2 regions of the Corynebacterium atrinae genome follow, and region 2 is predicted to be linked to the other one. Evidence: riboswitches for the same ligand, from Rfam matches in the RefSeq annotation. Region 2 holds a riboswitch; the other holds the start of a gene.

Region 1 (7,721 bases), 1.1 Mb from region 2:
CCCGGCTAAGAAGGTCCGCAGTCGGCGCAAGGCGCGTCGGCTCATCGCGGGCGCCTTCGCATTGACCCTCGGCCTCACCGGCGCGGGTCTTCTCGCAACGGCGCTGACTCCGGACGCACAGGTAGCCACCGCGCAGCGTGATGATCAGGCTCTGATCCAAGAGGGCAAGGACCTCTACAATCTGGCCTGCATCACCTGCCACGGTGCCAACCTCCAAGGCGTCCCGGATCGCGGACCGTCGCTCATCGGCACCGGCGAAGGTGCCGTTTACTTCCAGGTTCACTCCGGCCGTATGCCGATGATGTCGAATGACGCTCAGGCTGAGCGTAAGACTCCTCGCTACACCGAGCAGCAGACTCTCGCTATGGCCGCTTACGTGGCAGCCAATGGTGGCGGTCCGGAGCTCGTGTACAACGAGGACGGCACCATCGCTATGGAGGATCTCCGTGGTGCTAACTACAACGGCCAGATCGACGCCCAAGACATCGCCCGCGGTGGCGAGCTCTTCCGTCTGAACTGCGCCTCCTGCCACAACTTCACCGGTCGTGGTGGCGCACTCTCCTCCGGAAAGTACGCCCCGACCCTGGATCCTGCGAACGAGCAGGAAATCTACCAGGCCATGCTGACCGGGCCGCAGAACATGCCTAAGTTCTCTGATCGTCAGCTGTCTGCCGACGAGAAGAAGGACATCATCGCCTTCATCAAGGCTTCCAAGGAGACTCCGTCTCCCGGCGGATGGAGCCTCGGTGGCCTCGGCCCCGTCTCTGAAGGTATGGCTATGTGGTTCATTGGCATCACCCTAGTTGGTGCAGCCGCAATGTGGATTGGATCGCGCTCATGAGCAACGACAAGAAGAAGTACACCAAGCAGGAACTCAACGCTATGAGCAACGATGAGCTCGCCCGCCTGGGCACTGAGCTTGACGATGTCACCGTTGCGTACCGCAAGGCACGCTTCCCGGTTCCCAATGACCCCGCTGAGAAGCGGGCGTCTCGCAGCGTCGCAATCTGGTTGATCATCGCCATCGTGACGGCGATTGCCTTCCTGGGCGTCTACATCTTCTGGCCGTGGGAGTTTAAGAACTTGGGCGAAGAGGGACACCTCTTCCACACCTTCTACACACCGCTGCTGGGCCTTACCGCCGGTCTTTCCATCATCTCGCTGGGAATGGCTGTCGTCTTGTACGTGAAGAAGATTGTGCCCGAGGAGATCTCGGTCCAGCGTCGTCACGACGGCCCCTCGGAAGAGGTCGACCGTCGCACGATCACGGCATTGCTGAACGACTCCTGGGAGACTTCCACCCTCGGTCGTCGTAAGGCTCTCCAGGGGCTCTTCGGCGGCGCGGCGGTTCTTTTCGGTCTGGTTGTTGTAGCCCCGCTGGGCGGCATGATCAAGAACCCGTGGAAGAAGGGCGAGCTCGGCATCATGGGTGACGGCACGCTGTGGACCTCCGGATGGACCCTGCAGAACGAGGGCGTCAAGCTGTACCTCGCTCGCGACACGGGTGCTGTCGCCGAGGAGCACAAGGGGCAGGCCGGTACCCACTGGACCACCGCTGGTGTTTCCCGCTTGGTCCGAGTCCGTCCTGAGGATCTCGCCGCTGGCGGAATGGAGACCGTCTACCCGTTGACTGAGGAAGACTGCAACGATGGCGACCTCTACGATCCCACCCGCGATGTGTACGAGAACCAGATGCACTCCATCCATGGCCCTCGTAACTCTGTCATGCTTATTCGCCTTCGTTCTGCTGACGCGGAGCGCGCAATTGAGCGTGAGGGTCAGGAATCCTTCCACTACGGCGACTACTACGCCTACTCGAAGATCTGCACCCACATTGGTTGCCCGACCTCGCTCTACGAGGCTCAGACCAACCGAATCCTGTGCCCTTGCCACCAGTCGCAGTTCGACGCACTGCAGTACGGAAAGCCCGTCTTCGGTCCCGCCGCCCGTGCACTTCCGCAGCTGCCGATCACTGTGGATGAAGACGGTTACCTGGTAGCAAACGGTAACTTCATTGAGCCCGTCGGCCCGGCATTCTGGGAGCGTAAGTCATAATGAGCAAAAAACTTGCCCAAGCTGGCAACAATATCGATTCCCGCTACACCATCGCGGGCCTCATTCGCCCGCAGTTGAACAAGGTCTTCCCGACCCACTGGTCCTTCATGCTGGGAGAGATGGCGCTCTACAGCTTCATCATCCTGCTGCTGACCGGTGTGTACCTGGCACTGTTCTTCGACCCGTCGATTACCAAGGTGATTTACGACGGTGCGTACCTTCCGCTCAACGGCGTCGAAATGTCACGTGCCTACGCAACGGCCCTGGATATTTCCTTCGAAGTCCGCGGAGGCCTTTTCGTCCGGCAGATGCACCACTGGGCCGCACTGATGTTCATGATGGCCATGGTCGTGCACATGCTGCGCGTCTTCTTCACCGGTGCGTTCCGTCGCCCGCGTGAAGCCAACTGGATCATCGGTTGTACCCTCATCATCCTCGGCATGGCCGAAGGCTTCATGGGCTACTCCCTCCCGGATGACCTGCTCTCCGGCGTCGGCCTGCGCATCATGTCTGCCATCATTGTTGGTCTGCCGATCATCGGTACCTGGCTGCACTGGCTCATCTTCGGTGGCGACTTCCCGTCCGATCTGATGCTGGACCGTTTCTACATCGCGCACGTCCTCATCATTCCGGGCATTATCCTCGGTTTGATTGCGGCTCACCTGGCCCTGGTTTGGTACCAGAAGCACACTCAGTTCCCGGGCGCTGGCCGCACCGAGAACAACGTGGTTGGTATTCGCATCATGCCGCTGTTCGCCACCAAGGCAATCGGCTTCGGCCTCTTGACCGCCGGTGTGCTCGCGCTGATGTCCGGCCTCACCACGATCAATGCTATTTGGACGATCGGCCCCTACAATCCTTCGCAGGTCTCCGCAGGCTCCCAGCCTGACGTCTACATGCTGTGGACTGACGGTGTTGCCCGAGTCATGCCGGCGTGGGAGCTCTACCTTGGCAACTACACCATTCCCTCCGCCTTCTGGGTTGCCCTGGTCTGTGGTCTGATGGTCGTGGCTCTGTTCGCTTACCCGTGGATTGAGAAGAAGGCCACTGGCGACGATGCTCACCACAACTTGCTGCAGCGTCCGCGCGATGTTCCGGTTCGTACCGGCATCGGCGTTATGTCCATCGTGTTCTTCATGCTGGTTACCATCTCTGGTGGTAACGACCACGTGGCCCACTTCTTCCAGATCTCGCTGAATGCTATGACCTGGGTGGGACGCATCGGCATCATCATCTTGCCGCCGCTGGCCTACTACGTCACTCACCGCATCTGTGTTGGTCTGCAGCGCTCTGACCGCGAGGTCCTGGAGCACGGTATCGAAACCGGCGTCATCAAGCAGATGCCGAATGGTGCCTTCGTCGAGATCCACCAGCCGCTAGGCCCGGTCGACTCTCATGGGCACCCGGTGCCGTTGGCGTACGCAGGCGCACGAGTCCCGAAGCAGATGAACGAGCTCGGCTTCGCCGATGTCGTCAGCCGCGGCGGCGCGTTCAGCCCGGATCCGCAGGATGTCACCGATCGCCTCGACTCCATTCACCACGAGAATGAGGCAGAAGAGAAGGCCATGTTCGAGAAGCTGCAAGAGGCTAATCGTCAGGCTGATCGCGACAAGGGCCTGCTCGACTAGTAGGTTCTGAAAGACTGCGCTCACCAATTAGGAGCCCGGCACCCAATACCTGGGGGTGCCGGGCTCCTTCTTTATATATAGGAGAAGCGCTGTCGCGTTCGTCTAGTGCAGAAGGCTCAACACGAGGAAGGCATCTCGAACCGTTACATTTGTGACTCGCGGTGCGGATGGGACATTATCCTTAAGGGTGTGAGCGGGATCACAAAAAACGTTTGTCGCCGAAGCTGGGAGTCTCCGGAGAGCATTCTTGGAACGTTTTCTGACTCAAAAGGGGATGGCATCGTTGCAGGTAGTCGCAGATATCTCGTGTCCTTATTGGAGGTCATGTCCCAATCGTCTTGCCTGTCAGTCGGAGGTCGCCTCTGCCGCGACGGGTTGATAACGGCTTCATAACAACGCCTGATTGACGTGTGGGTTGGACAAGTTTCGTTGTTGTTTCGTAACCTGATTGAGACATTGAGGTGCTTCACCATGAAGCAGCCACATGATGTGAACTGAAAATACCAAGCCTAATCCGAACCGAGGGTATTCCACTAGGGGTGCCAGTGGGGAGGGGCCGGGGAACCACCAGCATTCATCTGGGGTGAATTCCCGCAAGAGCGGCGATTTGATCGCCGTGGAGTGGGGTAGGGAAGCTTCCGTCTCCCAACCCGACAGCTAACCCGGTAGGCGCACAGGAAGATTTGGAGAAATATCCATGGCAAAGCACCGCCGTATCAGCAAGACCGCTACCCGTCGCGCAGCGACTGCCTCCGCCGTCGTTATGGGTGCAACCCTTCTGGCCCCCGGCGCTGCTAACGCAGTCGAGGTCGCAGTCCCGAACACGGACATTCGTTTCAACGTTCAGGGCCTCGACGCGGTACCCGGCATTCAGTCCAACCCCGTTGCTCAGCAGTTCATCCCGAACCTGCAGGCCGAGGTTAACAACTTCACCTCCAACGTCCCCAACCCAATTGCTGCATCCTCGTCGAACTCTACGGGCGAGGCTATCGTCGCAGCTGCCCGCTCCAAGATTGGCGCTCCCTACAGCTGGGGTGCTGTGGGGCCGAACGCTTTCGACTGCTCCGGTCTGACCTCCTGGGCATACCAGCAGGTGGGCAAGTCGATCCCGCGCACCTCTCAGGCGCAGGCATCTGCTGGCCAGCAGGTTTCTCTTGATTCCTTGCAGCCCGGCGACGTCATCGCTTACTACGGCGGCGCATCGCACGTTGGCATCTACGCTGGCAACGGCATGATCATCGACGCACTCGGCTCCGGCACTCCGGTCGCTGAGCGTCCCCTGAACTACATGCCGATCCACTCGGCAGTGCGCTTCTAGGCTGCACTCTTCCGCGCCGCCCCGCACCAGTTGTGTTGGGCGGCGTTGGTGATTCCATCCTTGGTCCGGTTAGGCACTTTGGTCACACTCGTCGCTTAAGTCACGACTTTCTAGGCGGCTAGCAACTCTTCCTCAGGAGGGGCTTATAGTTGGAACGTCCTTTGTGTTTCACCCAGTTGTAGAGAGCGTTCCCTTGTCTTTTCGTCTGCACCTCAATCGTCGATACCGAACCATTGCTGCCAGCATTGTGGCAGCTGTGCTGTTGACCTCGAATGAGGCGATGGTGCGCGCTGATGATGTCGATACGCTCATCGCGGCGATGGACGAGATTTCTCATGAGGCAACCAGCCAGAGCGAAGAAGTCAAGCAACTCGAGGTTGATATCGAGGAAAGCCAGCAACACCTCGATTCGCTGCGGGTGGAGGCTGAAGGCGCACGCGAGCGGGCACAGGTTGCCCAGGAGGCTGAGCGGGCATTCCAGGGGCAGGTTAATGACATTGCGGGGGCGAAATACCGCGGTACCATGATTGACCCCATCACCAATGCCATAGCGGCCCGCAGCCCCCAAAACGCCATCGATCGCTCGGCGTATCTAGCGACGCTGACGCGGAACACGGAGAGGGCCGTCGAAAAGCTTTCCGACGCCACTGCGGAGGCAGGTAAGGCGCATACCGACGCCTCCCGTGCTTTGGCGGAGGCTGGGTTCCAGCAGTCACTGCTGGAGCAACAAAAGCGCACGCTCGAGGAGCAGCAGGATGAACTCAAAGCACGGGTGAAGGATATCGAGGAGAAGGTCAACGGGCTCAGTCCCGAAGACCGAGCTAGGTGGATGGCAAAGAATAACCCTCTCACCGGGTTGGACATCGCCTCCTTTGCCGGGAGTGGCGCGGTGTCGGCAGCATTGAGCAAGCTGGGTTCGCCATATGGCTGGGGTGCAAGCGGTCCGAACCAATTTGACTGCTCTGGCCTGATGTACTGGGCTTACCAGCAGCAGGGGAAGTCCATTCCGCGCACTTCTCAGGCACAGCTCGCCGGAGGTACTCCGGTTTCTCGGGCGGAGCTCCAGCCGGGAGACATCGTCGGATACTACCCGGGTGTGACCCACGTGGGGATGTATATCGGGAACGGGCAGCTCGTCCATGCCTCGGACTACGGCATTCCGGTTCAGGTGGTCTCGGTCGACTCCATGCCGTGGGCCGGCGCTGCGCGCTTCTAGCCCTATGGCGCGCACTCTTCTCGTCACCAACGACTTTCCCCCGACAGTCGGGGGCATCCAATCCTATGTACGGGACTTCGTTGCCACGCTTGACCCATCAGAGGTCATCGTGTTCGCCTCCACACAGGATGCTGCCCTGGCGGCTGAATACGACCGGCAGGCGGAGTACAAGGTTGTCCGGTGGCCTCGGAGGGTCATGCTGCCTACTCCGGCGACGTCGCGGCGCATGGCGGAGATCATCGCGCAGGAGAAAATTGACACTGTGTGGTTTGGGGCAGCGGCGCCTCTGGCGCTCATGGCCCACAATGCTCGCCGCGCGGGAGCCCGGAAGATCATTGCGTCTACTCACGGGCATGAAGTCGGATGGTCGATGATTCCGGGAGCTCGCCAGGTGCTGCGGAGGATCGGCAACACGGTGGATGTGGTCACCTTCATCTCTGAATACACATTGCGGCGATTTCGTTCGGCTTTCGGTCCGCACCCTGAATTTGTTCACTTGCCTTCGGGCGTCGACGTGGACCTGTTTACCCCGGCGACAGCTCAAGAACGCGTCGATACTCGGTCTGGGATGAATCTCGGGCCCGATCAACCGGTGGTGGCCTGCATTTCGCGCCTAGTGCCTCGCAAAGGTCAGGATCAGCTGATTCGGGCACTTCCCCAGCTGAGGCGAGAATTCCCGTCGGTACGATTGCTCATCATCGGTCGGGGTCGCGACGAACGCCGCTTGCGGCGCCTGGCCACGGCTAGCGGGGTAGACGACCTCGTGGTCTTCGCTGGCTCGTTGCCGTTCGACCAGATGCGAGCGGTCCTGTCCGCGGCGGATGTTTTTGCCATGCCGGCGCGCACTCGTGGGAAAGGCCTCGATGTCGAGGGCCTCGGTATCGTCTACCTGGAAGCCCAAGCCAGCGGAGTGCCGGTTGTGGCGGGCACCTCCGGTGGGGCACCGGAGACCGTGACGGAGGAGACCGGTGTCGTCGTCGACGGACGCGACCTTTCGGCTTTGACGGAGGCACTTCGTGGCCTCCTGGGGGACGTCGATCGCCGGAGGGCGATGGGGGCGGCGGGCCGCGCGAACGTCGAAAAGCACTGGACGTGGCAGATTATGGGCCAGAGGCTGCGGAGCCTGGTCTAACCAATGTGACTGGGTTCCACGGGCCTCGATATACTTTTCTGATTACACAATTACGCTCAAGACCAGCTTCCAGTTTGATGAAGGTGCCCTGATGACTTCCACTCCGCCCCGTGTAACGGTCGGCTTCGACATCGGCGGCACCAACATTCGAGCGGGAGTGGTGGATGAGCAGGGAAGAATTACTGACATCCGGGTTGCCGCCACACCGTCGACCGCCGTGGAATTGGAAGACACGATCGTGGAGATCGTGTCGGATCTAAGCGGGCACCATGACATTGCTGCGGTCGGATTGGCCGTGGCGGGATTCCTTGATCCGCAGTGCGAAGTCGTGAGATTCGCTCCCCACCTGCCATGGCGGGATGCTCCCGTACG
Region 2 (7,721 bases):
GCGGCTAGGTCTGCCCGCTAGCGCAGGCTGCGATCGCGTTCGTAGAAGGCGATCGCCGCCGAAGTGGCCAGGTTGAGGGAGTCGGTGCCCGGTGCCATGGGGATTCGGGCGCGGACGTCCGTGGCACGCATCGCGTGTTCTGTCAGGCCCGGGCCCTCGGAGCCGACGAGCAGGGCGACTTTGGGGTGGGGATTCCCTGCGGCGTCGACAAGCGCATCAGCGAGGTGGGCGGCGTTGGGATCTGGGGTGAGTGAGACGAGGTGGAAGCCGGCGTCGCGTAGTTGCGACAGGGACCGTTGCCACGTCGTGTAGGTGCCTTCCAGGTGCGCGTAGGGGGTGCGCAGGACGTGACCCATGGAGACGCGAACGACCCGACGGTAGAGCGGGTCGGCGCAGCCATTGCCAAAGAGCATGGCGTCCGCGCCCATTCCGGCGGCGTTGCGGAAGAGCGAACCAATGTTCTCGTGGTCGCCCACTCCCTCGAGGACGACGATGGTCGAGGCGGAGGCGAGGATGGACTCCACGGAGGGCTCCGGGGCGCGGTCGGCTGCAGCGAGGAGGCCGCGGTGCATGTCGAAGCCTGCCACCTCGGTGAGCATGTCGCGGGTGACCTCGTAGATGGGGATGGCGTCGTCCACATCGTGGGATTCGAGGAAGGTGTCGAGCTTGCGGGCGTAGCCGACGATGCTGCGGACCGGGAAGCGGGATTCCAATAGTCGGCCGACCACGAGGGGGCCCTCGGCGATGACGAGTCGGCGGGAGGGTCCGTCGGACTTCTTTAGGTCGCGGACGTCATCCAGCCGGGGGTCGGCAGGGTCGTCAATACGAATGCGCATGGGTTAGTTGATGGCCTGCAGGATCGGGTCCATGCCGAAGAAGAGAACGAAGAGGGCGGAGACGAGCCACATGATCCAGTGGACGTCCTTGGCTTTACCTGCGGCCACGGCCATGACGGAGAAGGCAATGAAGCCGACGCCGATGCCGTTGGCGATGGAGTAGGTAAACGGCATGATGACGATGGTGAGGAAGGCCGGGAGGGCGATGTGGAACTTCGACCAGTCGATGTCGGTGATCTGGGCGATCATCATGGCGCCGACGATGACGAGCACGGGTGCGGCGGCCTCGATCGGGACGACCTCGTAGAGCGGGGTGAGGAACATGGCCAAGAGGAACAGCACGCCGGTGACAATGTTGGCCAAGCCGGTGCGGGCGCCGTCGGCGATACCTGCGGAAGAATCGGCGTAAACAGTGGCCGAAGAGGTGGAGGTGCCGCCGCCGACGATAGCGCCGAAGCCCTCGACGACCAGGGCCCGCTTCATGTCGGGCAGCACGCCGTCGTCACCGACGAGGTTGCCCTGCTTACCCAACGCGGTCATGGTGCCCATGGCGTCGAAGAAGTTGGCCAGGACGAGGGTGAACACCAGCAGCGACGCGGCCAGCACACCGATGCGGGTGAAGGCGCCGATCAGGTCGACAGCGCCGACGAGGGAGAGGTCCGGCAGACCTCCGAAGGTGTCAGGGATCATGGGCACGGCCAGCGACCAGCCGGTGGGGTTGGGCTGGCCGTCTTCGAAGGAGGCGCCCGAGTGGGTGACGGCTTCGACGATCATGGCGATGACGGTCGTGGCGACGATGCCGAGGAAAAGGCCACCGCGCACGCGGCGGACGACCATGAAGCCGCAGATGATGAGGCCGAGGACGAAGGTGAGGGTCGGCCACGAGGCGACGGAACCGTCGATGCCCAGGCCGACGGGGACGGTGGTGCCGGCGGCGTCGGGGATGCGGCGGACGAAGCCGGCGTCGACAAGCCCGATCATGGCGATGAACATGCCGATGCCCACGCCCATGGCAGCCTTCATGGACTGCGGGATGGCGCGGAACACGGCGGTGCGGAAGCCAGAAATTGCCAGCACCACGATGACGATGCCGTCGATGACGACGAGGCCCATAGCTTCTGGCCAGGTCAGGCCCTCGCTGGCGACGAGGGTGACGGCAACGAGTGTGTTCAAGCCCAGGCCAGCGGCAATGCCGAAGGGGTAGCGGGCGATGAGGCCGAAGGCGATCGTCATCACGCCGGCGGTGAGGGCGGTGGCGGCCGCGACCTGCGGGATACCCAGGGTGTTGCCGTTCACGTCTTCGACAGTGCCGATGATCAGCGGGTTGAGGATGACGATGTAGGCCATCGCGAAGAAGGTGACCACGCCGGCGCGAACCTCAGTGCCGACGGTGGAGCCTCGTTCCGAGATATGAAAATAGCGGTCCAAGGCGCTGCTGTTTCGGGCCGTTTGCACGCCAGCGGTCATGGTGTGGTTCCCCTGTTCAGAAATTCAATTGTGGCTCAAATGGTGACAATTCCAACCACTGAATTTTGGACTCAATCGCGTTTCCACACAACTTCGCCTAGATTCATGAGCGATATCCCAAGGAGCTGAGCTACGTGTACGCCACAACTTTCCTCATGCGTGATGGTCGGGTGGCCAACCTAGGTGCCCACCTTCATCGGCTGCGCACTGCGACCACTTTCCACCCCTCCGCCGAGGACGAAGTGTTGGCGACGTTGCGCTCCGCGGGCCCCGGTGTCTTCCGCCCCCACATCGAGGTAGTGGGCTCCACAGTGTCCGTTGACCTGCGGCCCGCGGTGATGCCGCCGGATGATGTGGTGGTCGATGCCGAGGGCATTCGGGATGAGCGCCGTCGCCCGACGCGCAAGGGTCCGGACTTTGGGTGGCAGATGAACAAGCTGCAGCGGGTGCGTAATCGAGGCGCCGGTGCTGGATTGCTTGTCGACGAACGCGGCAACATCATCTCCGGCATCTTCTCCAGCGTCCTCTACCTCAGCGGGGGTACCGCCCACGTTTCCGCGCACCCCCGCGCCGCGCAGTCCATCACGCTGGACGCCACCTTAGGCATGCTTATCGACGCCGGGGTCGACATCGTCGAGCATCCCTCCGGTCTGCCCATGCATCAGCTCCGCACCAAGGAGACGTGGTTGATGAGCTCGCTGGAAGGTGTCCGCAACGTCACCGGTTGGATGGAATACGGTTCCACTCTTCCGCCGCAGATCACCGGTCAACCACGGGGAGGGGCTCCCACCCACCGCGAGATCAACGAGCGGATGTGGGCAAAGGCGGAAAACGTCTAGAAGACGACTAGAAGATGATGCCTTCGTCGTCGTAGGCATCGGGGGCGTCGACAAGCGAGTCGGCGGGAGTGCGCGAGTGGGCACCGCAGCCGTACTTGGCATGCACCAGGTGGCCGTCGGCCGAGTATTCATTGACACAAGCCCCGAAATTGGAGCCAATGACATCGCCGACGGGGACAAAGAAGGCACAGGTGCCGCAGTCGAGGGTGGCTTTTTCGGCGAACTCACTGGTCGGGCCATATTCGCCGGTGCGCCAGCGCTGCAGCGCGTCCCGCAGGCCCTGATCGGAGAGCTTTCCCTCGTCGTCGAGGCGCGAATCATCAGGTTCCGGCGGCATGAGATCGCCGGGGCCTAGGTCGCCAGGGCGAATCCGATCGGCCCACGGCACCCATTCGGGAGCCTGCAGCGCGTCCCCGCTCGGTGCGGGCACGAGCGCCAGCTCGTTGATAGTGACGTGCCGTGAGCCCGAGGCACAGGCCAGGACCGCGTTCCACTCCCAGCCGCTGTAGCCGGGGACATCCGCCGCGAAGCGGTGATTTGCCACATTGCGCCCCAGAACCTGGACCCCGATGTGGTCGCCTACCCCGCCGTCCCCGAGCTCCTCCAGTGCGGTGCGGGCGAGGTCGACGGCCTGGGCGTCGAGAAGCGGGCTGTTTTTCCGGCGACGATTGCTAGGGGACACGCCACTCATTATGGGCCATCTGGGGCAGAATGTTGGTCATGAGCCTCCGAGTCGCCGCCTCAGCCTTCGCTTTAGCCGTGGTTCCCGCTCTCGCCTTGAGCGCCTGCGCGGCCCCCAAGGAGAAGGCGGGCCTGGCCGTCGAACCGTTGGAGGCCAACATCATCACCTCCTACCCATTTGACGTGTTGAGCTTCACCCAAGGGTTGGAGATGGAAGAGGACGGCACTCTGCTCGTCGGTACCGGCCAATGGGACAAGTCCCGCCTCTATCGCCGCGACTTGTCTGGCCAGGAACTGGCGTCGGTGGACCTGGAGCCGCGGTTCTTCGGGGAGGGCATCACCCGTCACGGCGACGTCATTTGGCAATTGACTTGGCTCAACGGGATCGCCATCAAGCGCGATGCGCAAACGCTGGCGGAATTGGACCGCGTTGACTACCCCGGTGAAGGCTGGGGGCTGTGCTCCTTCGCGGACGAACTCATCATGTCCGACGGCACGGACGAGTTGCGCCACCTTGACCCCGTAACCTTCGAGGAACGCTCCCGCACCGTGGTAAACCGTGAAGACCAAGAAGTCATCGACCTCAACGAACTCGAATGCGTCGATGGCAACGTCTACGCCAACGTCTTCCTCAGCACCGACATCTTGCGTATCGACGCCGCCACCGGCCAGGTCACCGGCACCATCGACGCCTCAGGGCTTCCCAACAATTCCAACCCCGATCCCAACAATGTCCTCAACGGGATTGCGCACATCCCCGGCACCGATCGCTTCCTGCTCAGCGGCAAGCACTGGCCCGACCTGTATGAGGTTGAGTTCGTTCCCCAACGGTAGGATGGGGACCCATGGCCACCCGTAAACAGGCGCGGCAGAAGTCCCTGCTGCAGATCCTCGCTCTTCTGATTGCCGTCGTTATCCTGTTGGTCGGCGGTGTGTTGCTGCAGAATTGGTGGAACAATCGCCCCGGCCCACAGCCGCAAGATGTGACTATCGGCGCGAGCGTCGGAGACACCTCCCTCGAGATCTCCCCGTACCTGGTGTGCGAGCCAGGCGTGGAATGCCCCGAAGGCGAGGTACCCAATCTAACGGTGGGCCCCGAGGACACGCTGGTGCTAGAGATCCCCGAGGAGATCTACGACCACGACTGGCAAGTCCTCATGATCTACGACGATCCGGCGGCCAACGACCAACAACTCCATGGCGCCAACGACGCAGAGCGAGTGGAGATCCCGGGTTCAACCGAGCCGACTGGCGAGAACTCCGACCGCCCCCGCCTCATGGTCGTCGAGGTTTCCTCCGTCATGCTCGGATACAACGAGGCCGGCGAGGAAACTCCTTATACAACGGTGTGGTCACTGAGCACGATGAGCTAGCGAACGCGACGCGGCACTAAGCGTCGAGCTCCTTCGCCACGGCGCGGAGGATTTCCGCGACCTGGCGGCCGACCTTACGCTCGGGGTAACGGCCAGCGGCGAGCCCGGGCTGCACCTGGGTTTCAAGCAAAGTAAGCAAGTCGGAAATCATGCTGGAGAGTTCCTCCGGCTTGTGCTTGTGAGTGGGCCGGCGGCGCGGGGAGTCCAGTACTTTGACGCGCAGCGCTTGGGGGCCGCGGCGGCCGGCAGCGAAGTCAAATTCAATGCGCTGCCCAGCAACCAGCTCTTCTACGCCCTCAGGCAGCACCTGCTTGCCGACATACACATCCTCATCCCCCGGGTTAGAGACGAAACCGAAGCCCTTTCCGGCGTCGTACCACTTCACCTTGCCGATCGGCACGATCCTCACCACTTTCCTTTTCTTAACACGTGAAGGCACGAGTATACCCCGGCCACGGGTGAGGATCACGCGCCCTCCTCCGCCCGTTACCGCGGCCACCGCACCATAATGAGACACACGTCACACTAGAGGCGGTTGGCGGGGCTGGCCTGGGAAAAACCGTTGCAGCCCCGCCTTGACCAAAGGAAATTAGAGCCAACTTGTGAGTCGAGCGTGACTAAAACGTTATAAACCGTTACTCTGCATGGCAGGCACAGCGTCGGTCATACCCCTCGCCTCCCACGCCGAATCCTGTCCAGGATGGCGAGAGACCACGTAAGTCGTGCACCACAATCGTGAATAATTCCATGTGGACAGGAGCGGGGAAACCACCGCGGACCTCAAGTATCACCAGAGTTTCGCAACGGGCATCCGCCCTCGGGGTGAAGCCACCATCTGGCCGGGCACAGTGATCCTCCGCCCGAACCCGACAGCTCACTTCGCAGGCGTCAATATGAGAGGAACACTTTTCAACATGGCACGTCATTCCCGCAAGACCGCGTCCCTCGGCACCAAGTTCGCCGCCACCACCGTCGCTTTCGGCGCAGCAGCTGCCCTGCTCGCCCCGACCGCTTCCGCAGCTCCCGACTCCGACTGGGACCGTCTCGCTCAGTGTGAGGCTGGTGGCAACTGGCAGATCAACTCCGGCAATGGCTACCACGGCGGACTGCAGTTCTCCCCGGCTACCTGGCGTGCCTACGGCGGCGCCGAGTTCGCCCCCTACGCCTACCAGGCCACCCGTGAGCAGCAGATCGCTGTCGCCGAGCGCACCCTCGCCGGCCAGGGCTGGGGCGCATGGCCCTCTTGCTCCGCACGTCTGGGTCTGAACTCCGCTCCGACCCCGCGCAGCGTGGCCGCTGACGCCCCGGCCGTCGTCCAGCAGATCGTCGAGCAGGCAGGCGCCTCCTCCGACGCCCTCGCCGTCGATGCAGTCTACAGCGCCATCCAGAGCAACCTCGCTCAGTTCGGCATGCAGGTTCCGGCTGGTCTCGAGGCCGCCTACAGCGCCAACCGCGGCAACTTCGATGCTTTCTACGGCGCTAACCGCCACATCATCGATCCGGCCCTGGGCCTCTAAACTCCCCCAGACGCCTGACACACCCCCGCACCGCTTGGTGCGGGGGCTTAGTCGTCGGAGGGACCAGTGTGGGGTGGGTGCCAAGAGTGCGATATGACTTCACCCATTAATCGAGTGCCCGGATCCCGCCACTCGATTAATGGGTGAAGTCATATCGCACTTTTACCCCGTAGGCGCGCAGCGTGTTGCCGAAGGCTCCGTAGCGAACGAGTGTGTCGGCCGAGCCATCTGATTTCCAGGCCGACCCCAAAACCCGCACTCGCTAACAACTCTGGCATCTAACTGCCTTCCGAACCCACCAAGTTGTTAGCGAAAGCGGGTTTTCACGTTGAGAGAGACGCAGACACGCCAATCCCCCGCACCCTGGCCAGCACAAACGTGCCTGGGGTGCGGGGGATCCGCGATGGAAGAAAAGTACGCTTAGTGGTTGAAGCGGGTGTACGGGTGGACGTAGCCGAGCTGCTCGGCCGGGACCGGAAGCACGGTGTCGTCGCCGAAGGGGCTGGACGCGCCAGCCAGCTTGGAGATCAATTCGGTCACCACGTGACCGTCTTCAGGGATATTCTTCGGCCAGGCCGGATCGACGTAGCCCTTCTTCTCAACGTTTGCCATGCCGTCCATTCTTGCAAACCCGGGGACAAAAAGTAACTTGAACTGCCATTAAACTCGTCCACACCATGACATCTACCCCCGATCGTCCCGATTTCCGCACCTGGTTGGCACAGCGCAGCGATGATGAGCTGAGTTTCCTCCTCGGCGCGCGCCCCGACGTGGTCTTGCCGCTCCCCCCGGGGATCACCCCCTTGGCGGCTCGCTTGCAGCTGCGTGCCTCAGTCGGGCGGACGTTGAGGACACTCACGGCGCTTGAGCTCGCGGTGGTCGAAGTCGCGGCTGAGCTGGGGGCGGAGCTGGAGCCGATCACCTCCACCGCCCTCCATGAAGAAGCAGATCGGCGCATTCCCGCTGCCACCCCAGGGCAGATCCAGGCGGCCGCGGACAGGCTAAGCG

What was found. A riboswitch is a leader RNA that binds a small molecule or an ion and turns the genes downstream of it on or off. The one in region 2 is predicted to bind cyclic di-AMP.
Region 1: another riboswitch for cyclic di-AMP. It lies ahead of CATRI_RS08840 (NlpC/P60 family protein); the one in region 2 lies ahead of CATRI_RS03345 (resuscitation-promoting factor Rpf1 domain-containing protein).

Annotation. Positions count from the first base shown of each region.
Region 1 is NZ_CP046977.1:1,808,672-1,816,392, reverse strand. Features, by position in the region: gene qcrC (cytochrome bc1 complex diheme cytochrome c subunit) at 1-841, shown strand, start outside; gene qcrA (cytochrome bc1 complex Rieske iron-sulfur subunit) at 838-2,055, shown strand; gene qcrB (cytochrome bc1 complex cytochrome b subunit) at 2,055-3,683, shown strand; cyclic di-AMP (ydaO/yuaA leader) riboswitch at 4,180-4,369, shown strand; gene CATRI_RS08840 (NlpC/P60 family protein) at 4,381-5,001, shown strand; gene CATRI_RS08835 (C40 family peptidase) at 5,195-6,217, shown strand; gene CATRI_RS08830 (glycosyltransferase family 4 protein) at 6,222-7,349, shown strand; gene CATRI_RS08825 (ROK family glucokinase) at 7,441-7,721, shown strand, end outside.
Region 2 is NZ_CP046977.1:660,367-668,087, reverse strand. Features, by position in the region: gene CATRI_RS03385 (DUF6928 family protein) at 1-8, shown strand, start outside; gene CATRI_RS03380 (TrmH family RNA methyltransferase) at 18-836, opposite strand; gene CATRI_RS03375 (NCS2 family permease) at 840-2,303, opposite strand; gene CATRI_RS03370 (aminotransferase class IV) at 2,438-3,142, shown strand; gene CATRI_RS03365 (DUF3027 domain-containing protein) at 3,150-3,833, opposite strand; gene CATRI_RS03360 (glutaminyl-peptide cyclotransferase) at 3,863-4,657, shown strand; gene CATRI_RS03355 (DUF2771 domain-containing protein) at 4,669-5,196, shown strand; gene CATRI_RS03350 (cold-shock protein) at 5,213-5,596, opposite strand; cyclic di-AMP (ydaO/yuaA leader) riboswitch at 5,923-6,101, shown strand; gene CATRI_RS03345 (resuscitation-promoting factor Rpf1 domain-containing protein) at 6,111-6,713, shown strand; gene CATRI_RS03340 (hypothetical protein) at 7,134-7,325, opposite strand; gene CATRI_RS03335 (helicase-associated domain-containing protein) at 7,391-7,721, shown strand, end outside.